2 regions of the Lysinibacillus sp. TE18511 genome follow, and region 1 is predicted to be linked to the other one. Evidence: a T-box and tRNA genes for the amino acid it is inferred to sense, from the RefSeq annotation. Region 1 holds a T-box; the other holds one or more tRNA genes.
The links. The T-box of region 1 lies ahead of serS (serine--tRNA ligase). A T-box ahead of a tRNA ligase gene usually reads a tRNA of that ligase, here a tRNA-Ser.

Region 1 (16,274 bases):
TTCTTCTTAACTCCGACTCACCAAGTTTTTGATGCTGAACATTTAATGGGCAAATACCGAATTTCGGGTGTACCAATTGTTGATAGTATGGAAAACCAAAAGCTAGTAGGGATCATTACAAACCGTGACTTACGTTTTATTTCTGACTATTCTTTAAAAATTGAAGACGTTATGACAAAAGAAGATTTGATTACAGCTCCTGTTGGAACGACTTTAGAGGATGCTGAAAAGATTCTTCAACAATATAAAATCGAAAAGCTACCAATTGTAGATGAAGAAGGTAAATTAACTGGATTAATCACAATTAAGGATATTGAAAAAGTAATTGAGTTCCCTAACGCTGCAAAAGACATACACGGTCGTTTATTAGTAGGGGCAGCAGTTGGTGTTTCAAAAGATACGATGCTACGTATTGAGAAGCTTGTTGAAGCACAAGTAGATATCGTAGTAATCGATACAGCACACGGTCATTCTGAGGGAGTATTACAAACAATTCGCTCTATCCGTGAGACGTATCCAGAGCTAGAAATTATCGCTGGTAACGTGGCAACAGGTGAAGGTGCACGCGCATTATTTGAAGCTGGTGCAGATGTAGTGAAAGTTGGTATTGGACCAGGTTCTATCTGTACTACACGCGTAGTAGCTGGTGTAGGTGTACCACAAATTACAGCTGTTTATGATTGTGCAACAGTAGCTCGTGAGCTTGATAAAACAATTATTGCTGATGGAGGCATTAAATACTCTGGAGACATTGTAAAAGCTCTTGCAGCAGGTGGTAACGTTGTAATGCTTGGTTCACTTCTTGCTGGTACTTCTGAATCTCCTGGCGAAACTGAAATCTTCCAAGGTCGTCGTTTCAAAGTTTACCGTGGTATGGGTTCAATTGGAGCTATGGAAAAAGGTTCAAAAGATCGTTATTTCCAAGAAGATGCGAAAAAATTAGTACCAGAAGGTATTGAGGGCCGTCTTCCATACAAAGGACCTCTAGCAGATACAATTTATCAACTAATTGGTGGTATTCGTGCAGGTATGGGCTATTGCGGATCACCTAACCTTGAGTTCTTACGTGAAAATGCTCAGTTTGTTCGAATGACAGGTGCAGGTCTACGTGAATCACATCCACATGATGTACAAATCACAAAAGAATCACCAAACTATTCGATGTAATATATTACTAGCAACTTTTATGCTCTCGAATCGTCTACAAAGATGGCGCGAGAGCATTTTTTTATGGTAGAGAGTGCGCACGGAAGTAACTTTCTATGATAAAATGTCGAGGACAAGATTATTTTTTTGGAGGGCTTTAAAGGTGAAAAAGACAATGAACACAGCTATCCGCTTGCTCCTAATTCCTGTTTTGTTATTTAGTGTTTTGGCAGCTGTCCCTGCGAAGGCACATGCAGAATCAGATTTAGGATTAAAAGTGGATGCTGCGATTTTAATTGACGCAGATTCAGGTAAAATTTTATATGAACAAAATGCAGATACATCACTAGGTATTGCGAGTATGACAAAAATGATGACTGAATACCTGTTATTGGACGCAATTGATGCAGGTACAGTTAAGTGGGATCAGGAATATCATGTAACTGAGTATACGTATAAATTGTCTCAAGATCGTGCGTTAAGTAATGTACCATTGCGTAGAGACGGGTCTTACACAATTCGTGAATTATATGAGGCGATGGCAATTTACTCTGCAAATGCTGCTACAGTTGCTATAGCAGAAACAATTGCGGGTACTGAAACTGAGTTTTTAAAGCTAATGAATAAAAAAGCAGAAGAGCTTGGTCTTACAGACTATAAATTTGTAAACTCTACTGGTCTTAACAATGCAAATTTATTTGGTATGCACCCAGCAGGTACTGGACCAAATGATGAAAATGTAATGCCTGCTAAATCTGTAGCTAAATTGGCATATCATTTACTAAAAGATCATCCGGATGTATTAAAAACTTCTAAAATTGCAAAGAAGACTTTCCGTGAAGGTACAGAAGATGCGATTAAAATGGAGAACTGGAACTTTATGTTGCCAGGATTAGTGTACCAATATGAAGGCGTTGATGGATTAAAAACAGGAACAACTGACTTTGCTGGACATTGCTTTACAGGTACTGCAGAGCGTAATGGTACACGTTTAATTGCTGTTGTTATGAAGGCTGTAGATGCAAATGGAGAAGGTTCATATAAAGCTCGCTTCGATGAAACAGCTAAATTATTTAACTATGGCTTCTCACAATTCTCGAAACAAGAAATTATCCCAGCGAACTATAAGTTTAAAGATCAAGAAACAGTAAAAGTTACGAAAGGTAAAGAAAAGAATGTAGCGATTGCTGTTAAAGAACCAGTTTCATTTATGGTAAAGTCATCTGAGAAAGACTTATATAAACCTAAACTAGTATTAGATAAAAAAAGTCTTGAAGCAGAGGTCAAGAAGGATACACCTGTCGGAAAGGTAGTTATGGAGCGCTCAGAAGGCACAGATTACGGTTTTGTTGACGGTAAGGAACTTTCAGCTGATGTTGTCACTACGGAGGCTGTAGAGCGTGCTAGTGGTATCTCGCTATTCTTCCAAGGTATTGGTAGCTTCTTCGGAAACTTATGGAGTGGTATTACCGACTTTGTTGGTGGCTTATTTTAATAATTAATGGATAGAACACGTAGATGTTTTCAAACATCTCGTGTTCTTTTCACGTTTTCACGCTTTACTGCATACGCTAATAGGCGAAAGGATGTGTGGCTAAATGTGTGGTATTACTGGATGGGCTAGCTTTCAAAAGGATTTAAGAACAAGTGATAGAATTCTGAAGTTAATGACGCAAACGTTAAATAAACGAGGGCCTGATGATGAAAATATTTGGTGTAGTGAGCATATTGCATTTGGCCATCGACGGTTAGCCGTCATCGATTTAATCGGTGGGAAGCAGCCGATGAAAAAAGTACATGATGGTGCAAACTATGTCATTACATACAATGGCGAGCTTTATAATACAGAAGAATTACGGAAAGAGCTTCAAAATCGAGGGCATGTTTTTACAACTCATTCAGATACGGAAGTGTTATTAACTGCTTATATTGAATGGAAAGAGCAGTGTGTAGATTTTTTAAATGGGATTTTCGCTTTTGGTGTATGGGATGAACAATCACAATCTCTTTTTTTATGCCGGGATCGACTAGGTGTAAAGCCTTTGTTTTATACAGAGCTACAAGACGGCTTGCTTTTTGCATCAGAGGTGAAAGCATTATTAGCTCATCCATTGATGAAAACAACCGTTAATATAGAAGGGCTAGCTACTATTATGGCTTTAGGACCATCTAGAACGCCTGGAAAGTCACTTTTTCAAAATATTAATGAGTTACGTCCAGGATATGCAATGCGTTTCTCTAGAGAGGGTATACGACTTTGGCAGTATTGGAAGCTGCAGAGTAAACGGCATGAAGAGCCATTAGAAGAAACAATCGATCATGTCCGGTTTTTGCTAACGGATGCTATTGAACGACAGCTTGTTTCAGACGTACCGATTTGTACATTTCTTTCAGGTGGTTTAGATTCCAGCATCATTACTGGAATTGCAGCAAACATGTTCCAGCAACAGAACAAAGGCACACTTCATACGTACTCTATAGACTATGAGGATAATGAGCGTTTCTTTAATCCACATGCTTTTCAAACATCGACAGACACGTATTGGATTCAAAAAATGACAGATACCTTTAGTACAACACATCATACTGAGGAAATTTCTCAGCAGCAATTAATCGATTTGTTAGTAGAGTCTGTCATTGTTAGAGATTCACCAGGGATGGCGGATGTGGATTCATCATTACTATGGTTTTGTCGAGAAATAAAAAGTGACTTTACCGTTGCGCTATCAGGTGAATGTGCGGATGAAATTTTCGGTGGTTACCCATGGTTTACAGAAACGGCTACAGGTTTCCCTTGGATTCGTTCACTGTCTGAAAGGTCTACAATGTTACAAGAGCGGTGGCGTAAGAAATTAGCAGTCGAATCTTATGCACAACAAGTATATTTGCAAACAATTGCTGAAGTACCCTATCTTGATGGAGAGAGTATTGAGGAAGTAAGGCAACGTGAGATGTTTTATTTGAATATGGTATGGTTTATGCAAACATTGCTGGAACGAAAAGATCGTATGAGCATGGGAGCGAGTCTTGAAGTTCGTGTTCCATTTGCAGATCATCGCCTTGTGGAATATGCGTGGAATATTCCTTGGGAAATGAAAAATTTAGGTGGTATGGAAAAGGGGTTGCTTCGTAAAGCAATGCAACACTTATTGCCAGAAGAAGTTTTATATCGAAAAAAGAATCCGTATCCTAAAACTTATCATCCAGTTTATACAGCAGGCGTTCAAAAATGGCTAAGAGAAATAATGAAGGATAAAAATTCAATTCTTCATGAATTATTTGAGCGGCAGAAGCTAATCGAGCTAATTGAATCTGGTGGTAGTTCTTTCAAAGTCCCATGGTATGGACAATTAATGGCTGGCCCACAGCTTTTAGCTTATCTGGGGCAAATTCATACATGGTTTAAGCATTATAATATCCAATTGATTGAATCATAATCAAAAGAAACACCTATCAATTTGATGGGTGTTTCTTCTGTATATCCCAACTGTCCATTAGCTTCTCAATAAACGCTTCTATTTCATCTACAGGTATACTTCCAAAACCTAGTAAAAATTGAGCGTGTGAGGCTGTGGAGTGATCCAGGCGATAATCAGATAATGGATAGATCCCGATATCTGCATTGGAGGCAAGCTGCTGTAATTGCTTTTCCGATAAAGCATGCTGTACATCAAGTAAAATATGCATGCCTGCTTGCTCTCCAGTAATTTTAATTTGATTAGAATAGTTTTCTAAAATTGAAGTGAGTTTTTCATGCTTTTTTCGATAAATTTTCCTCATTCGATTTAAATGTTTTGCAAAATGACCATCACGCATAAAATTAGCTACGATATGTTGATCGAAACGAGGCACTGTTGATGAATAGTAATTAAATACGTCATTATAAGTAGCAAGTAATTTTGGCGGAAGTACAAAATAAGCAACACGCAAGGATGGCATTAACGATTTTGTAAAGGTACTCATATAAATTACTTTATCATTTCGATCTAATGCATGAAGTGCAGGAATTGGTTTTCCAGTATAGCGAAATTCGGAATCGTAATCATCTTCTATAATGTAACGAGAGGAGCTTTGTGCAGCCCATTTTAAAGCTTGTGCACGTCTCGTTGCTGATAATACTGCTCCTGTTGGGAATTGATGTGATGGCGTGATATAAACAACGTCTGCGCTAGTTTTTTCGAGCTCATGAATGACAATTCCTTCATCATCGACCGCAATTGGATAGACTTTTCGTTTATGTTGGGAAAACATACGATGCACAGCTGGATAGCCTGGATTTTCAAGCGCAAAGCAAGTGTCGTCACTAAAAAGGCGCAAAATCATTGGAAGAAGTTGCTCTGTTCCGGAGCCGATAACAATTTGCTCAGGACTACAAACAACTCCACGTGATTGAAATAAATAATTAGCAATCTCCGTACGTAAAGATCGTTCTCCTTGAGGCTCACCTGTTAATAATAATTCCTTTGAGGCATTGTCAAAGAGCTCTTTCGCATATTTCCGCCATGTTTGAAAAGGGAAGGCATCGATATCGATGGAACCAGGATTAAAATCTATCTTGTGCGATTTTTTCTTAGGTTGTTCGTTTAAGGAAGCTACTGTGTCCTGTTGAATATACGGAAGCTCGTCAATTTCCTCTACAAAATAACCAACTCGTGATTTTGACATAATATAGCCTTCTGCAAGTAGCTGTGCATACGCAATTTCAATTGTTGTTTGAGAAATATTCAAAAAATCGGATAATTTTCTTTTTGATGGTAATTTTTCTCCTACTGCTATTTTCTTTGTAATAATAGCCTCTTTAATGCCGCTATAAAGCTGATCATAGAGCGGTTTTTCACCATTTTTTTCTAGCTGAAATAATAGCATATCCATGTCCATTAATCCTCCTGACCTTATAATTATTTTGTAAACTGGATATTTTTATATGGTCAATTTCTATTATACTAAATTTCATCATACAGGTGGAGGTTAGAAATCATGAAACAAACAGGTACAGAGTTAGTAAAACGCGGGATGGCGGAAATGCAAAAAGGTGGCGTCATTATGGATGTTATTAATGCAGAGCAGGCGAAAATTGCGGAAGCGGCAGGAGCTGTAGCTGTCATGGCATTAGAACGAGTACCATCAGATATTCGCAAGGCGGGTGGAGTTGCACGTATGGCTGATCCTCGTATTGTTGAGGAGGTAATGGGGGCTGTATCTATTCCGGTAATGGCTAAAGCACGTATTGGACATATTGTTGAAGCAAGAGTTTTAGAAGCAATGGGTGTTGATTATATTGATGAAAGTGAAGTATTAACTCCAGCAGACGAAGAGTTTCATTTATTAAAAAGTGATTACACAGTGCCATTTGTTTGTGGTTGTCGCGATTTAGGAGAAGCGGCTCGACGCATTGGTGAGGGAGCTTCCATGTTACGAACTAAAGGTGAACCAGGTACGGGGAATATTGTAGAGGCTGTTCGCCATATTCGCAAAGTGAATGCGCAAGTACGTAAGGTTGTTGGCATGACAGAGGACGAATTAATGACAGAGGCTAAATTACTTGGTGCTCCTTTTGAATTATTAAGAGAAATTAAGCGTCTTGGCCGTTTACCAGTAGTGAATTTTGCGGCAGGTGGAGTTGCTACGCCAGCGGATGCGGCATTAATGATGGAACTTGGAGCGGATGGTGTATTCGTTGGTTCTGGTATTTTTAAATCAGAAAACCCAGAGAAATTTGCTCGTGCAATTGTAGAGGCCACTACGCATTATAAGGACTACAAGTTAATTGCTGAAATTTCAAAAGAACTTGGTGTTCCGATGAAAGGCATTGATATTGCACAGCTTAGTCAAAATGAGCGTATGCAAGAGCGAGGCTGGTAAGATGAAGCGAATCGGTGTTTTAGCATTACAGGGAGCGGTACGAGAGCATGTGCAAATGTTAGAGTCACTTGGATGCGAAGCGGTCTTAGTAAAACAAAGTGCTGATTTAGAGAAGCTTGATGGACTTGTCTTGCCTGGTGGAGAAAGCACAACGATGCGGAAATTGCTGAATCGCTATGAGCTATTAGAGCCAATCCGCACACTTGCAAAACAAGGATTGCCGATGTTTGGAACATGTGCAGGATTGATTTTATTAGCAAAGGAATTAGTGGATTATGAATCACATTTAGCTGTAATGGATGTGGTAGTTGCACGGAATTCTTATGGACGTCAGGTAGATAGCTTTGAAGTGAAGCTCGACATACCTGAAATAGGTGGAGCAATTCCGGCTGTCTTTATACGTGCGCCACATATTGTTTCTGTAGGTGAAGGTGTTGAAGTATTAGCAGAGCATGACGGGAAAATCGTGTTAGCAAAGGACGATCATTTATTAGGTTGCTCTTTCCATCCTGAATTAACGTCAGATGCACGTATTCTTGAATATTTTGTATCTTCTATGGTATGACTTGCAAAAACTCGGTTCATATAGTACAGTATGGATAAAATTCAAATAACTGAACACGATGATGGGAAGTAGTAGCAAGCACGTTTTTTTTAGAGAGTCAGCGGGTGGTGGAAGCTGATAAAAGCACTTGTGAATCCGTCCTGGAGTTGCGCAGTCGAAGTTAATGAAGTAGGCTGTCGCCGGCTGAAATGCCGTTATGAAATAAGTGGATTAGGCAAATTGTCTAGTCAATTAGGGTGGCAACGCGGGTAGCTCTCGTCCCTTTTGGGGATGAGGGCTTTTTTTGTGTTCTACTAAGTATTTCCCATCATTAACAATCTACTGGAGGTATGACGATGTTAGATATTAAACGCGTGCGCGACAATTTCGCGGAAATTAAAGAAATGCTGTTAACACGTAATGAGGATTTAGGAAACTTAGACGATTTTGAAGTATTAGATGCAAAGCGTCGTGAATTAATTGCAAAAACAGAAGAGCTTAAAGCTGAACGTAATAAAGTATCTGAGCAAATTTCTGTTATGAAACGTAATAAAGAAAATGCGGATGAAGTCATTGCGCGTATGCGTCAAGTTGGCGATGAAATTAAAGAGTTAGATGTCCAATTAAATGAGGTAGAAGAACGCTTTAAAGATATGATGATGCGTTTACCAAACGTTCCACATGAATCTGTACCAGTTGGCACAACAGAGGACGATAATGTAGAGGAATATACTTGGGGTGAGGTACCAGCATTTGATTTTGACATTAAAGCACACTGGGATCTCGCTACGGACTTACAAATTGTTGACTTTGAACGTGGGGCAAAAGTGACGGGTAGTCGTTTCTTATTCTATCGTGGTCTTGGTGCTCGTTTAGAACGTGCATTAATGACGTTTATGATGGACTTACATGCAGAAGAGCATGGCTATGAAGAAATGCTACCACCTGTAATTGTCAATCGCGATAGCTTAACAGGTACAGGACAACTGCCTAAATTTGAAGAAGATGTCTTTAAATTAGATGACACAGATTATTTCATGATTCCAACAGCAGAGGTACCTGTGACAAACTTCTATCGTGATGAAATTTTACCTGCCGAAGCATTACCACAAGGCTTTGCAGCATATAGTGCTTGCTTCCGTTCAGAGGCAGGATCTGCGGGTCGCGATACACGTGGTTTAATTCGTCAACATCAATTCAACAAAGTAGAATTAGTACGCTTTGTAAAACCAGAAGAATCTTATGAACAGCTAGAACTATTAACAGGTCATGCTGAAAAAGTACTGCAATTATTAGGGTTACCATACCGTAAACTAAAAATGTGTACAGCTGATTTAGGATTTACTGCAGCGAAGAAATATGATTTAGAGGTTTGGATTCCGGCGCAAAACATGTACCGTGAAATTTCTTCTTGTTCTAACTTCGAAGATTTCCAAGCACGTCGAGCAAATATTCGCTTCCGCCGTGAGCCAAATGCAAAGCCAGAGTATGTACACACATTAAACGGCTCAGGTCTTGCAATTGGCCGTACAGTAGCAGCAATCCTAGAAAATTATCAGCAACAAGATGGAAGCGTAGTAATACCTGAAGTATTAAGACCGTATATGGGCGGAAAAGAAGTAATTGCTCCAAAATAATCGGAGTAAAGAAATGGAAAAACTACTGTTGAAATTTCAACAGTAGTTTTTCTTTTTAACCAATAGCGTGAATTTTTTATTAAAAATCTTCTTTTTCAACAATTAGAGCTTGTCGCGCTTTTTTCTCGGCCTTTTTTCGTTCGCGTAATGCTCGGAAAAAATCGGTTAAGATTTGTCCACATTCCTCAGCTGAAATTCCTTCTGTTACTTCACATTCATGGTTAAAGCGTGCATCATTTAATAAGCGATAGAGTGAATCTACACAGCCTGCTTTTATATCTCTTGCACCATATACAACACGCGGCACACGAGATTGCAAAATGGCACCTGCACACATTGGGCAAGGTTCAAGCGTCACATAAAGTGTTGTTTTTTCAAGACGCCAGCTACCTATTTTTTTACAAGCTTCTTGAATAACCATTAGTTCAGCGTGTGTTGTCGCATTTTGCGTTGTTTCTCGTAAATTATGAGCCCGCGCAATAATCTCTCCATTGTATACAAGTACAGCTCCAATAGGAACCTCTCCGAGTACAGCAGCCTTTTTTGCTTCATCGAGTGCACTGTTCATAAATAATCTGTCTGTTTCAAAAATATCCACTATGATCTCTCCTTATAAATTAGTGTATCTTGCTTGTTTGACAATTGCTACTATCAATTATGCCTCGGTAAATTGCGTCAGGAGGCTTAAGGCCAACAGATATTTTTTGCGCGAAAGCGAAGCGTCAGCGGCAGATATTTTTTGCGCGAAAGCGCAGTGCTAACGTAGCGACAGCAACAGATGTTTTTTGTGCGAAAGCGCAGTGTCAACGTAGCGACAGCAACAACAACACGATGTGGGGGACCTGTACCTGTCGCTACGTTTTCGGTACATAAAACACTTGTAACTGCCGTTTCACTTACGTTACATAAAACACTTGCTGAAAGAAGTTAATCATTGACATTCCTAAAATAACCATCTATATTTATATATGAACACATGCTCATATATAAATATAGACTTTTGGGGGTAAACTAATGGATGAAAAATTACAAAAGACAGAAGTTCAAGTTACTAACGATCAACATTTAGATGAAGAGACACTTTTTGTTGTGTCACAAACATTTAAAGCATTAAGTGATCCGACGAGAATTCGTATTTTAAATTTATTGTGCACTGATGAGCATTCGGTCAACGATATAGCTGAAATTTTAGATTTAGGTCAATCTACAGTTTCACACCAATTACGTTTTTTGAAAAATTTACGTTTAGTGAAATTTAGAAGAGAAGGTACAACTCTATATTATTCAAAAGATGATGATCACATTATGAATTTATTAAAGCAAGCTATCGAGCATGCTGCACATAACTAGTATTAATGGAGGGATAAAACATGGGGCATGATCATGGCCATGACCATACACATGGCGCAAATAGAAAGGTGTTAATACTATCATTTATAATTATTACGAGTTACATGGTTATTGAAGCTGTAGGGGGATACTTAACAAATAGTTTGGCTCTTTTATCAGACGCAGGGCATATGTTAAGTGACTCCATTTCTTTAGCAATTGCTTTGCTTGCTTTTATGTTTGGAGAAAAGGCTGCAAACTATAGTAAAACATATGGATATAAACGATTTGAAATTTTAGCTGCAGTTTTAAATGGTGTGACATTAATTTTTATTGCTTTATTTATTTTCTATGAGGCAATTGAACGTTTTGCAAATCCACCAGAAGTGGCAACTACAGGTATGCTAGTAATAAGTACGATAGGTCTTTTAATAAATATTTTGGTAGCTTGGATTATGATGCGTGGTAGTGATACAAAAGATAATTTAAATATGCGAGGTGCCTTTTTACACGTATTAAGCGATATGCTTGGATCGGTAGGAGCCATCGTTGCCGCACTTTTAATTATGTTTTTTGGGTGGGGATGGGCTGATCCACTTGCAAGTGTTATTGTTGCGTTATTAGTATTAAGAAGCGGCTACTATGTAACAAAGGCTGCTATTCATGTCCTAATGGAAGGTACACCTTCAAATGTTGATGTTCAAGAGATTATACAAATTATTGAACAAACGAATGGTGTTCATAGTATTCACGATTTACACATTTGGACAATAACAAGTGGAACAAATGCACTTTCCTGCCATGCCGTTGTTGATGATCAGCTAAAAATTACGGATAGTGAGAATATATTACGAGAAATTGAACATAATCTTGAGCATAAGGGCATAAAGCATGTAACAATTCAATTGGAGACAGTAGCACATAAGCATGATCAATCCATTTTATGTACAATAAAAACTGAGCAGTCGAATCACCATCATCATTAATAAAAATATTTAGTTCTTTTTACACTTCACATACCCTTCGTGGGTATAGTATGATGAGTGTGAGTAGGAGGTGTATTGTATGGAGGATATAGTGAAAAAGGATGTTTGTCATACAGAGGAAGCTACTTCGTGTCGAAAAAGCCATCATCCTGAACGCGTAAAAAAAGATTTAACGACTCGTTTAAATCGAATCGAAGGTCAAATCCGAGGCATTAAAGGGATGATTGACAAAGATGTTTACTGCGATGATATTATTACGCAACTGTCTGCCACACAGTCTGCTTTAAATAGTGTAGCAAAAATATTATTAGAAGGTCATTTAAAGGGATGTGTAGTAGATCGCCTATCAGAAGGTGATGAAGCAGTGTTAGATGAGTTAGTAGTGACCATTCAAAAATTAATGAAAAAATAAAAGTTTTTTTCATGAAAATATACCCCTATATAGTATGAAATTAAAGGAGAGATATTTATGCAAAACGTAACTTTAAACGTACAAGGAATGTCATGTGGACATTGTGTAAACTCAGTGGAAAAAAGTGTTGGAGCTTTAGCAGGCGTTGAACAAGTAAAAGTAAACTTAGCTGATGGTTTAGTAGATGTAGCATTTGATGAAACACAAGTATCTCTAGATCAAATTAAAGAAACAATCGACGATCAAGGCTATGACGTTAAATAATATAGATAGGGTGCTCAAGTAGCACTCTATTATTTTCAATTACACATACCCCCTGTTGGTATGTAGGGAGGAGAAATAATCATGAGTTCAGAAATAAAGGAAACGAATTTGCAAATTACAGGTATGACATGTGCGGCCTGTGCAACTCGTATAGAAAAAGGTTTAAATAAAATGGATGGTGTAGAACAAGCGACGGTTAATTTAGCTCTTGAAAAATCGTCCATTAAATACGATCCGACAAAACTAAATGAAGAAGACTTTGAAAAGAAAATTGAAGCACTTGGTTATGGTGTCATTAAACAAAAAACGGAATTCGATATTACAGGTATGACATGTGCGGCCTGCGCAACACGGATAGAAAAGGGTTTAAATAAATTAGCAGGTGTATCCTCTGCGAACGTAAACTTAGCGCTGGAAAAAGCAACTATAGAGTTTAACCCATCTGAGGTGACGATTGCAGATATTATTGCGAAGGTTGAAAAATTAGGATATGAAGCGCATCAAAAAGCAGATGAGCAAGAGACAGTAGATCATCGAGAACTGGCCATCAAACAACAGCAACATAAATTTATTTTATCGGCCATTCTTTCATTACCACTACTTTGGACGATGGTAGGGCATTTTTCATTTACATCATTTTTATATGTTCCCGATTTTTTAATGAATCCGTGGGTGCAAATGGTGTTGGCTACTCCTGTTCAATTTATCATTGGAAAACAATTTTATATTGGCGCTTATAAAGCTTTGCGCAACGGTAGTGCCAATATGGATGTACTTGTCGTAATGGGCACATCTGCTGCTTATTTTTATAGTGTGTATCAAGCTATTGTAACTGCAGGATCACATCATAGCCCTCACCTTTATTTTGAAACAAGTGCAGTATTAATTACTTTAATTTTATTAGGTAAATTATTTGAGGTAAAAGCAAAAGGCCGCTCGTCAGAAGCTATTAAAAAATTAATGGGACTTCAAGCGAAAACGGCGGTCGTTATTCGAGACGGTGTTGAAAAAGAAGTACCATTAGAAGAAGTAGCTATTGGGGACATTATTTTAGTAAAACCAGGTGAAAAAATTCCAGTCGATGGTGAAGTATTAGAAGGAACAACAGCTGTGGATGAATCGATGTTAACTGGAGAAAGTCTACCAGTTGATAAAAAGCAAGGTGACCTATTATTCGGTTCAACTATTAATAAAAATGGCTTTATTAAAATGACAGCAACTAAAGTTGGTCGCGATACAGCATTAGCTCAAATTATTAAAGTTGTAGAAGATGCACAAGGCTCAAAAGCGCCGATTCAACGCTTAGCAGACCAAATTTCAGGTATATTTGTACCCATTGTTGTAGGCATTGCTGTTGTCACGTTTTTAGTTTGGATTATTTGGGTGCAACCAGGTGAGTTTACGCCAGCACTTGAAGTATTAATTGCAGTTCTTGTGATCGCATGTCCATGTGCGCTTGGATTAGCAACGCCAACATCTATTATGGCGGGCTCTGGTCGTGCGGCGGAATTTGGTATTTTATTTAAAGGTGGAGAGCATTTAGAGCAAACTCAAAGCATTGACACAGTGGTTGTTGATAAAACAGGTACAGTGACACACGGCAAACCTGTCTTAACGGATATCGTACTAACAGCAAATCAAGAAGAAGTACGCTTTTTATCGTTAATTGGGGCAGCGGAGAAGCAATCAGAGCATCCGTTAGCAGAAGCAATTGTTCAAGGAATTGCTGATCGTGGTATTGAGTTAGGAGATGTTCAATTCTTTGAAGCGATACCAGGTTACGGTGTGCAAGCGACTGTCTCTGGTCAAGGGGTTGTAATTGGTACACGTAAATTAATGCAGCAATACGGAATTTATATTGATGATATTCTACCAACAATGGAGCAACTAGAGGAAAACGGTAAAACTGCAATGTTAGCTGCTATTAACGGTCAGTATGCTGGCCTAGTAGCAGTTGCTGATACAGTTAAAGATACTTCAAAAGAGGCAGTTCATCGTCTACAAGAAATGGGCATTACTGTGATTATGATGACTGGTGATAATGAACGTACAGCACAAGCAATCGGAGCAGAAGTTGGCGTGAATCATGTGATTGCTGAAGTTCTTCCAGAAGGCAAAGCAGATGAAGTAAAAAAACTGCAAGCTACGGGTAAAAAAGTGGCGATGGTTGGTGATGGCATTAATGATGCACCCGCACTTGCGACAGCTAATATTGGGATGGCAATCGGTACTGGTACCGACGTTGCAATGGAGGCAGCAGATATTACGCTAATTCGTGGTGATTTAAACAGTATTGCAGATGCCATCATTATGAGTCGTAAAACGATGCGTAACATTAAACAAAACTTATTCTGGGCATTTGCTTACAATACATTAGGTATTCCGATTGCTGCATTTGGACTGTTAGCTCCTTGGGTAGCGGGTGCAGCGATGGCGTTTAGTTCGGTATCTGTCGTTTTAAATGCACTGCGTTTACAGCGAGTTAAATTATAAGGGTAACAATAGATCCACTTTTGTGGGTCTATTTTTTTCGTGTTGTTTGTTGTTGCCAAATTTAATAGAGAACTGGCTTGATTCTGTTTTTCATTTTCTCACTATGATACAATGAAAAATACTGACTCATTTTTAACTTCTTTCAGCAAGTGTTTTATGTAACGTAAGTGAAACGGCAGTTACAAATGTCTTTTGAATCATCGCATCCATGAGATAACGGCTAACTGACCTGCATCGGTAAAAACGCCACGTCCTGTGGCATTACCGAAATGACCGACATCGTGTCGGCCCTCGTGCAGGCCTAAGCATAAAGCCGATTCCGGACGCAATTATGCCGAGGCATAATTGATATAATGAAAGCCTCAAAGCTAGGGTAATGACGATAGAATCCATAGAACATAAAGGAGGAGCTTCTGGTGACGATTCCATTTGTTACGGTAGAAGGTCCGATTGGTGTTGGTAAAACCTCTTTATCGAAAGAGATTGCAGCGACATTTAATTACCATCTATTAAAAGAAATAGTAGACGAAAACCCTTTTTTAAATAAGTTTTATGAGAACATTGAGGAATGGAGCTTCCAAACAGAAATGTTCTTCCTATGTAATCGCTATAAACAATTATCAGATATTAAAAAATTCCGTGTGACACATGAAAAACCTGTTGTAGCGGACTACCATATTTTTAAAAATTTAATATTTGCAAAGCGTACATTGGCGTCTACAGAGTATGATAAGTACGAAGAAATCTATAAAATATTAACGAAAGATATGCCTGTTCCAAATGTAGTTGTTTATTTACACGCTAGTGTGGATACGTTGATGAAACGTATTGCGATGCGTGGTCGTGAATTTGAAAAAATGATTTCACGAGATTACATGGAACAACTTGTGGCAGATTATCATACCTTTATCGAGCATTTTGAGAAAATGCATCCCGAAATTCCTGTTATTCGATTTAATGGCGATCAGCTTGATTTTGTTAAAAATCCAGATGATTTGAAATATGTTTTACAAACAATAAAGGATACGTTACAACAAAGGAGCTTGCAGCAATGAATTTGAGAGAGAAATACGATATTCCTCCACAAACAGTCATTACAATCGCTGGTACGGTTGGTGTAGGAAAATCAACGATGACAAAGGGGCTAGCAGAGGCGTTAAACTTTCGTACGTCATTTGAAAAGGTGGATACAAATCCATACTTAGATAAGTTTTACGAGGACTTTGAAAAATGGAGTTTCCATTTACAGGTGTATTTTTTGGCGGAGCGTTTTAAGGAGCAGAAGCGTATCTTCGAGTATGGCGGTGGGTTTATTCAAGATCGTTCAATTTACGAAGATACAGGAATTTTTGCGAAGATGCACTATGACAAAGGTACAATGAGCCCAACAGATTACGAGACTTATACAAATTTATTTGATGCTATGGTGATGACGCCATATTTCCCGCATCCAGATTTACTTGTTTATTTAGAAGGACCAATTGATTCTGTTATTGGACGTATTCAAGAGCGTGGTCGTGCGATGGAGCAGCAAACACCGAATGATTATTGGTGTGAAATGCATGAACGTTATGAGAGTTGGATTAATAACTTTAATTCAT
Region 2 (8,760 bases), on a different contig from region 1:
ATTTTCCCTTACTGCGGAAGAACATAGTAATCCCTCACTCACAATTCCCGGCGACCTTCCATTGCCTTCGATAACGTAACTTCGTCTGCATACTCTAAATCTCCACCTACTGGTAGTCCATGGGCGATACGTGTTGTTCGAATGCCTGATGGCTTCACTAGACGAGAAATATACATAGCTGTTGCCTCACCCTCGATAGTCGAATTCGTAGCTAAAATTAGCTCCTGAACAGTCTCATCATGCAAACGGACTAGCAGAGAAGAGACATTAATATCCTCCGGACCAACACCATCCATAGGTGAAATAGCTCCCTGTAGTACATGATACATACCGTTGAAATCACGCATTTTCTCCATCGCAATCACATCTTTTGTATCTTGGACAACGCAAATAATAGAATGATCTCGTTGTTTGTCCGTACAAATATGGCATGGATCTACATCAGTTATGTTGCCACACACAGAGCAGTAGCTTAAATTTCGTTTAGCATCAATTAATGCTTTTGAAAAAGATAAAACGTCATCTTCTTTCATCGTTAACACAAAAAACGCCAGACGAGCCGCGGTTTTCGGCCCGATACCTGGCAATTTCATAAAACTATCAATCAGTTTCGATATTGGTTCTGGGTAGTACATTTATTTACCTCCTAGAACGGAAGGTTCATGCCTTGAGTGAATTTACCCATAGTTGCATTCGTTTTTTCATCTACTTTTTTCAATGCTTCATTTGCAGCAACAACGATTAAATCTTGTAGCATTTCGATATCATCTGGATCTACTACTGATGGATCAAGATTTACTTCTACGATTTCACGTTGACCAGTAACAGCTACTTTCACCATACCGCCGCCAGCAACACCTTCAAATTGTTCTGCATTTAAGGCCTCTTGAGCTTCCATCATTTCTTTTTGCATTTTTTGCATTTTTTTCATCATACCTTGCATATTTCCCATTCCACGCATAAACATATTCCTCCTAAATGATTAATCTTCAACAATTTCAATAAAATCTTTACCAAACAGCTTTTCCGCTTCTGTCACAAGTGGATCTTGTGAAGCAAGTGGTTGCGCATCATCGATAAACGGCTCTTCTGGCATCTCTGCCGGTGGCGGCTCTAATAATTCCACTCCACGATCGCTCTCAGACTGAGATTTTTTCTGTTGCTGCAAGCCGTGATCACGAACAAACTCTTCACGTAATTTTAACCAGGTTTCTTCAGGTGTACAAAGCATTTCATACATAGCACCCGTTTGCCCTGCAATTAATTGTGTAAAGTGCGCTTTTAGAGATTGATTATCGGCAACCATTTGACAATGAATATCATACTTGAATTTTAACACAAAAGCACTTGAAGATGCCGCTACAGGTTCAGCCTCCGCTAAAAGAGCTGATTGAGACTTTTGCAATTGACTTAACGCCTGTGCCCAAACCGATTTTATACGTTGCACATCTTGTTTGGTTGCATCCTTTAGCACCTCTTGAATACGCCCTGTTGGTGCTTTATAGCCATTCGGACTTTTAGCTCGCGGACGTTGCTCTTTTGGCGCTTGCGCCGTCTGCACCGGCACACCAGCTTGTAATTGTGCTGACAGTTGTTGCACCATTTGCTCAAGTGCTACTATTTTTTGAGCAAGTTCAGGGCTCATAGTAGCTTCACCTGAAGTAATTGCTTGACTAACTCCCCCACCTGAAAACTGTACCATTTTAAGTAGCGCGGTTTCTAAGTAGATCTTTGTATGATGAGAGAATCGCATTTCTTGCTGCGTTTTCGCTAAAATATCAATGTAGCCGTAGAGCAAATTGGGCGCAAAATCATGCGCTAATGTAAAAACCCGCTCCTCTGGTGATACGAGCTCCAATAATTCCGCTAAATCATCGCTCGTTTGTAGCAATAATAAGTCACGGAAAAATGTAATCAAGTCCTCTGAAAGGCGAAGAGGATCTTTTCCATCCGCAATAAGCTGTTCTAATAACGCAAGCATTTGCGCAACATCTTTTACTTTTAGAGCTTCTGCTAATTCATAGAAAACATCCTGACTAATGGAACCAGTAACAAGTAGTGTATCCTCAAGCTTCAGCTTTTCTCCGCTGAAGGATACGACCTGATCTAATAAGCTTAAAGCATCACGCATACCACCAGCTGCTGATTGTGCGATTACCTTCAACCCTTGTTCCTCATATGGTAACTCTATATCCTCTAATACAACTTTCATGCGCTCAATAATATCATTGGTCGAAAGACGCTTGAAATCGAAGCGCTGGCAACGTGAAATAATCGTTGCAGGCAATTTGTGGGGCTCTGTCGTTGCTAAAATAAATACAGCATGAGAAGGTGGTTCTTCTAATGTCTTTAAAAGGGCATTGAAAGCGCTTGTAGAAAGCATATGCACTTCATCAATGATATACACTTTATATCTGCTACTTGCAGGAGCAAATCGAACTTTCTCAATAATGTCTCGTATTTCTTCAACGCGTGAATTAGACGCCGCGTCAAATTCAATAACATCTGGATGTGAACCATCTGTAATACTTAAACAAGTAGCACATTCGTTACAAGGTTCGCTTGATGGTGCATGCTCACAGTTTAAAGCTTTTGCAAAAATTTTAGCAGTACTTGTTTTACCAGTACCACGTGGCCCTGAAAATAAATAAGCATGTGTTGTTTTATTCGCTAGGAGAGCATTTTGTAGCGTTCTTTTGACATGTGCTTGGCCAGACATTTCTCGAAATGATTGCGGTCGATACACACGGTAAAATGCTTGATACGTCAATGATTTCCTCTCCTCTTCTTTTTTAATTAGAATATTCCTATTATAACATTTGCCCCATTATTTATGAAATAGTGTCACTGTTTTTCACAAATTCAAGGTAATTCCCCCCACTTCAATAGAAAGAGAAAATTCTAAGGTAGTTATTATTTTGCATAATAACTACATAAAAAAAACGCACCCGTCTATTGTAGACGGATGCGTTTGAATTGGCAATTTAATGCCGTGCACCTTTCTTCGACAGCCGCACATAAGCGTTACTCTTGTCGTTAGCTCAGATTAGGCAACCCCGCGGCACATGAATAAGACCACTTAATGCTGCTTCCTTCCGGACCTGACATGGTTCATGGGTATCCATTGCGCAGGACCCAATCGTCAACACTACGTGCAAAAGGCAGACCAAACAATACGGACAGCCTCGAAAAAGGAATTCAGTCTCGCTAGAGCGGATTGCGAGTTACAGGACACCGCTACCTTCCCACCTAGCACGGCAATAACTAGTATACTTACTGTTTTCATAAATTGCAACTTAATACACATAATATTTATGTGGAATAATCTATCTGCAATGTAAATAAACATTTTTTCAAAAAAACATAAAAATATGTTGACGTGAATTTAAAAACATGATAAATTAAGTTTTGTCGAAAAGACATGCAGTACTATATATTATGGAGGTATACCCAAGTCTGGCTGAAGGGATCGGTCTTGAAAACCGACAGGCGGGTAACACCGCGCGGGGGTTCGAATCCCTCTACCTCCTCCATTTTTTAAAATTCCGACTACGAATGTAGCCGTTTTTTTTTGCCCCAAAATTGTATGTAACAATTACTAGATACCACTTCCTCTTAGGTTGTGGTATTTTTTTATTTATTACGAAAAATATCGATTTGATAGTTAAGACTATTCTTAAGCATTATTGTTGAAAAAAATTATAATTTCACGTTCTCCAAAGTGTTTTTCCATAGCATCGTCGAATAATCAAGCTTTTTAGTACATCTTTTCTTTACTATCCCGCTCTATTAAAATTGATTAGGGAGGATTTTTTATGCGCTCAAATTTTTTTACAACTCGTACTTCCCTCACTTGGATTATCATAATTGCTTTATTAACTGCAATCGGTAGTGAGATTAAAATAATGCCTTTCACTGATACTACTTTTCGCTTTGGATTAGGAAGTATTGTTTTCTTTTTATGTACACTACTTAGACCTACACCTATAATTTTGGCTGGATTTATTACAAGTATCGTGACAATAGTTTTTCGAGTTATCATTAATTACTCTTTACACGATGTTCCATTAATAGATAGTTTACTTACACATCTACCTGCTGCTGCATTTTATGTATTGTTCGCAATATGCCTACAAATGCTTAGTATTCATCAGTATAGAGAAAAACCACTAATGCTTGGATTACTAGTTGCATTTAGTGAAGTCTTCAGTAATTTAGTAGAACAGCTAGTTCGTTTTTTCATTCATTCTTACACTTTTTTACTTCTTCATGATTTACTTATACTATTAGCGGTTGCTTTATTGCGTAGCTTTTTTGTAGTAGGTATTTATAGCTCTATTTTAATTGCTGAACAAAAAAAACGTGTTCAGGAAATGCTTACGATCGGCTCAGATTTATATGTTGAGACACTTTATTTAAAAAAATCTATGAACCACATCGAAAAAATTACAGCCAGTGGGTTTGATTTATATCGACAATTAAAGTCACTCGGCAATCGCGAGGAAAGTTTACAGGCACTCCTTATTGCCCAGGAAATTCATGAAGTGAAGAAAGATTCTCAACGTATTTATGCAGGTATTTCTAAAATTGTTGGTGAGAAGAGTTTTGGCACCCTTAGATTGTCTGAATTATTACATTATATTGAAGACGGCAATAGTAAATACGCTGAATTACTCGGAAAAAACATTGGGTTTAAAATAAGTATAGACACCGATTTTCAAGCGAAAGAACATATTGCATTGCTTGCACTTTTGAATAATTTAACAGCTAATGCTATAGAAGCAATTGAAGGACAAGGTGTCATTTCTATTGCTATTCAACAACAACAGGATGATACTGTAATAACAGTATGTGATAACGGACAGGGTATTTCACAAAGTGATCTCTCAATTATTTTTGAACCTGGATACACCACGAAATACAATGTGGAGGGTGTCGCGGCAACTGGCATTGGGCTTTCACATGTTGCTGAATTAGTTAACAAATTAAATGGCTCAATATCCGTTGAATCAAACAATCAAAACACGATGTTTAAAATTAAAGTTCCTACGCAAACTATTCAAACGGGAGAGACTTAAATGAGATATTTTATTGTTGATGATGATCGTGCTAGTCGAGTCATGTTAAAACAAATTATTGAAGATAGTGGTTTAGGTACAGTTATTGGTGAAGCACGCAATGGTGAGGACGCTATTCCACAAATTTTAATGACACAGCCAGAGTTTGTGCTTATCGACTTACTTATGCCTAAGCTTGATGGGATAGCAACAGTCGAGCATCTTATTCAAAATCGGTTTGAGGGACAATTTGTCATGATTTCTCAGGTAGTGAATAAGGAGATGGTTGGTGAAGCATATGAACAAGGTATAGATTTCTTTATTCATAAGCCTATAAACCGTATTGAGGTTGAGAATGTTTTACGTAAAACAACTGAACAATTTCGCCTAAAAAACTCATTGCTAGTAATTCGCCAATCACTTACAAACATTGATCTAAGTGAACAAATAAATCATAAAGCAACGTCACGAGATCATATTCAATCCATCTTAAATGATATGGGTATCGTTGGTGAAATCGGAAGTGAGGATATTATAGCCATCATCGAAACATTGCTTGCTCATCAGCACAAAATTGCACCACTTCCTCCACTAAAGGAGCTATATGAGGAAATAGCAGCTGTTACAAAGCCTACTCCAGATGAAATTTTGAAAGAAAGTAAAGCCATTGAACAGCGTGTGCGTCGTACTATATTAGCAGCAATGATAAATCTCGCCAATTTAGGTGTCGTTGATTATACAAATTCTGAGTTTGAATATTATGCACCTCGATACTTTGACTTTAAAGAGATTCGTCAGCTAATGACTCAAATAGAAGACCACGGAAACCGTAAAGCAAAAGTTAATATTAAAAAATTTATCCAGGTATTATATTCAGACATTTTAACAAAATTAAATTAATTTTCTCGGATTTTGTCGGATTTCATAAGTCCTCCGTATTATTAAAGTAAGGCAAGTCCTAAAAATTTAATACTAGGGGGTACAAAGGGTTTGAAGAAGAAATTTAAAATCAGTTTAGCCACTCAAATTTTGATTGGTTTGACTTTAGGGATTATTGTTGGTGGTATCTTTTACGGAAACCCCAAAGTTGAGACATATTTACAACCTTTAGGGGATATCTTTCTTCATCTAATTAAGATGATTGTTGTACCTATTATTATTTCAACTCTAATCGTTGGTGTTGCTGGAACTGGAGACATGAAAAAGCTAGGACGATTAGGCGGGAAATCACTTCTTTACTTTGAAATCATTACAACAGTAGCAATTGTAGTTGGTTTACTTTCTGCAAACATCTTCCAGCCAGGCGCTGGTGTGAACATGGACGAGCTCTCTAAAGGAGATATTTCGGGTTACGTTGCAACTACAGAGGAAGTAAAGCACGAAGGTCCATTTGATATTCTTGTAAGCATTGTACCGACAAATATCATTCAGGCAATGGCTGAAGGTAATATGCTTGCGATCATTTTCTTCTCTGTTATTTTTGGTTTAGGGGTTGCCGCTATTGGTGATCGAGGTAAACCAGTATTAGATTTCTTTAATGGGGTAGCAGATGCTATGTTCTGGGTAACTAACCTCGTAATGAAATTCGCTCCAATTGGGGTATTTGGTTTAATTGGTGTAACCGTTTCCAAATATGGATTCGCTTCACTAATACCACTTGGCAAACTTGCTCTACTTGTTTATGCAACAATGATATTCTTTATCTTTGTCGTTCTTGGTCTTGTAGCAAGATTCACGGGTATCAGCATTATCTTTTTAATTAAAGTACTAAAAGATGAGCTAATTTTAGCGTTCTCAACAGCTAGTTCTGAGGCAGTGTTACCACGAATCATGCTAAAAATGGAGAAATTAGGCGCTCCAAAGGATATCGTATCCTTTGTTATTCCAACTGGTTACTCCTTTAACTTAGATGGTTCAACACTGTACCAAGCTATTGCGGCATTATTTATTGCTCAAATGTACGGTATTCACCTAAGCATTGGTGAACAAATTACATTAATGCTTGTATTAATGGTTACATCTAAAGGGATTGCAGGTGTTCCAGGAGTATCCTTCGTTGTACTTCTAGCGACTTTAGGTACTGTCGGCATTCCAGTTGAAGGTTTAGCATTCATCGCAGGTATCGACCGTATCCTTGATATGGGACGTACAGTCGTTAACGTAATTGGTAACTCACTTGCTGCATTAGTAATGGCGAAATGGGAAGGTCGTTTCGATGCAGAAAAAATGAAAAATTACTTTAAAGATAACGAAAAGTTAGCATAAAAATCAAAAAAACTCACGATGTATGTGGCATCGTGAGTTTTTTTCTTTGATCCGCCGGAGACATTAGGCCAACAGATGTTTTTTGTGCGAAAGCGAAGCGTCAGCAGCAGATGTTTTTTGTGCGAAAGCGAAGCGTCAGCAGCAGATGTTTTTTGTGCGAAAGCGAAGCGTCAGCAGCAGATGCTTTTTGTGCGAAAGCGTAGTGCTAACGCAGCGGTAGCAAAATGGTTTTGTCTGTGCGAAAGCGTAGTGACAGCAAAAGGGTTTTATCTGCGCGAAAGCGAAGCGGCAGCGGCAACAACATGATGTTGGTCACTCAGTCATTGTCACAAGACGTGGCGTTCTTAGACTGAATTCCTCTATTTCAGCGGATGTTTGGAAACCTCTTGAAAAGTAGCTTAAATCCACATCCATCTCACCACTTATAGAGGTGGGAGACTTCTGTACCTGTCGCTACACTTTCGGTACAAAAGACATTAGCTGAAAGAAGCTAATACTTTATCTAAATAAGCAATAATTGATTCTTTTCCATTTACATGTGCTTCTTGTGCACGTATTTCATCCTTTTTAACTTTTACCTCAGCAGCTGCAACAATATGCTCTGCATCCTCCTGTGGCACAACAACCACACCGTCCACATCTCCAATAATATAATCGCCTGGACGAACAGTAACGCCTCCAATAGCAATCGGAACATTTACTTTGCCACCACCGTTTTTATTGCCTGCCGCTACCGTAGTGCCCAAAGAAAAGACCGGAAAATCTAGCTCACGAATAGCTGCAATGTCACGAATAACACCATCTACTACAAAGCCCTGTACACCAATACCTTTCGCTAATGACAGAACAAAATCACCGGCAACAGCACGATTTTTATTCCCTTTTGCATCAATGACTAAAATATCACCTTCACTAGCAGCTCGAATGGCTTCCAGTACAGCACCATTTTCGCCATCTGGTAAACGCACTGTTACCGCACGCCCAGCAATTTTAAAATGATCTGCTAACGGTTTAATATCACTGCGTAAATTTGTATGTCCCCCTGTCGCGTCTGAAACCGCAGTCGTTGGCAAATGCTTAAAACTCACTTCCACCTTCGTCATCTATAACACCCCTATTATGATTTATGAAAGCCTTACACAATTATTGTAAATAAAATTCATCTGCTATTTCAATATATATCAGAAAATTATGTAAATAAAACATTCAATCATGTTATTGTTCGGGGTTTGAACAACTCAATCAAATTATATTAAATAATTTCAATAAATTGCTTGGATTGTTTATCTAATGCCTCTGCTGCAGTTGCAATTTCAGCAAAATCGTTTGTTGTAACATTAATTTGACCATTTGTTTTTTCAACTTTTTCAGCGATACGTGTAATATTTTCCGTAACTTGTCCAATCTCTCGCTCTATGCCCTCAACATTACTTGGATA

Region 2: it has a tRNA-Ser gene. The T-box ahead of serS (serine--tRNA ligase) is inferred to sense a tRNA for this amino acid. The anticodon was not compared.

The regions. Positions count from the first base shown of each region.
Region 1 is NZ_JBSSFD010000061.1:1,757-18,030, reverse strand. It holds gene guaB (IMP dehydrogenase) at 1-1,167, shown strand, start outside; gene ACVWXS_RS24400 (D-alanyl-D-alanine carboxypeptidase family protein) at 1,310-2,641, shown strand; gene asnB (asparagine synthase (glutamine-hydrolyzing)) at 2,745-4,583, shown strand; gene pdxR (MocR-like pyridoxine biosynthesis transcription factor PdxR) at 4,600-6,018, opposite strand; gene pdxS (pyridoxal 5'-phosphate synthase lyase subunit PdxS) at 6,124-7,008, shown strand; gene pdxT (pyridoxal 5'-phosphate synthase glutaminase subunit PdxT) at 7,010-7,573, shown strand; T-box leader at 7,623-7,839, shown strand; gene serS (serine--tRNA ligase) at 7,909-9,189, shown strand; gene tadA (tRNA adenosine(34) deaminase TadA) at 9,269-9,787, opposite strand; gene ACVWXS_RS24365 (hypothetical protein) at 9,977-10,120, shown strand; gene ACVWXS_RS24360 (ArsR/SmtB family transcription factor) at 10,204-10,539, shown strand; gene ACVWXS_RS24355 (cation diffusion facilitator family transporter) at 10,560-11,504, shown strand; gene ACVWXS_RS24350 (metal-sensitive transcriptional regulator) at 11,584-11,916, shown strand; gene copZ (copper chaperone CopZ) at 11,974-12,180, shown strand; gene ACVWXS_RS24340 (heavy metal translocating P-type ATPase) at 12,262-14,673, shown strand; gene ACVWXS_RS24335 (deoxynucleoside kinase) at 15,090-15,728, shown strand; gene ACVWXS_RS24330 (deoxynucleoside kinase) at 15,725-16,274, shown strand, end outside.
Region 2 is NZ_JBSSFD010000072.1:89-8,848, reverse strand. It holds gene ACVWXS_RS25230 (YaaL family protein) at 1-25, opposite strand, end outside; gene recR (recombination mediator RecR) at 39-635, opposite strand; gene ACVWXS_RS25220 (YbaB/EbfC family nucleoid-associated protein) at 647-961, opposite strand; gene dnaX (DNA polymerase III subunit gamma/tau) at 983-2,770, opposite strand; RNA gene ffs (signal recognition particle sRNA large type) at 2,991-3,258, opposite strand; tRNA gene ACVWXS_RS25205 (tRNA-Ser) at 3,441-3,533, shown strand; gene ACVWXS_RS25200 (ATP-binding protein) at 3,816-5,078, shown strand; gene ACVWXS_RS25195 (response regulator) at 5,079-5,957, shown strand; gene ACVWXS_RS25190 (cation:dicarboxylate symporter family transporter) at 6,048-7,322, shown strand; gene ACVWXS_RS25185 (hypothetical protein) at 7,398-7,628, shown strand; gene ACVWXS_RS25180 (RraA family protein) at 7,799-8,425, opposite strand.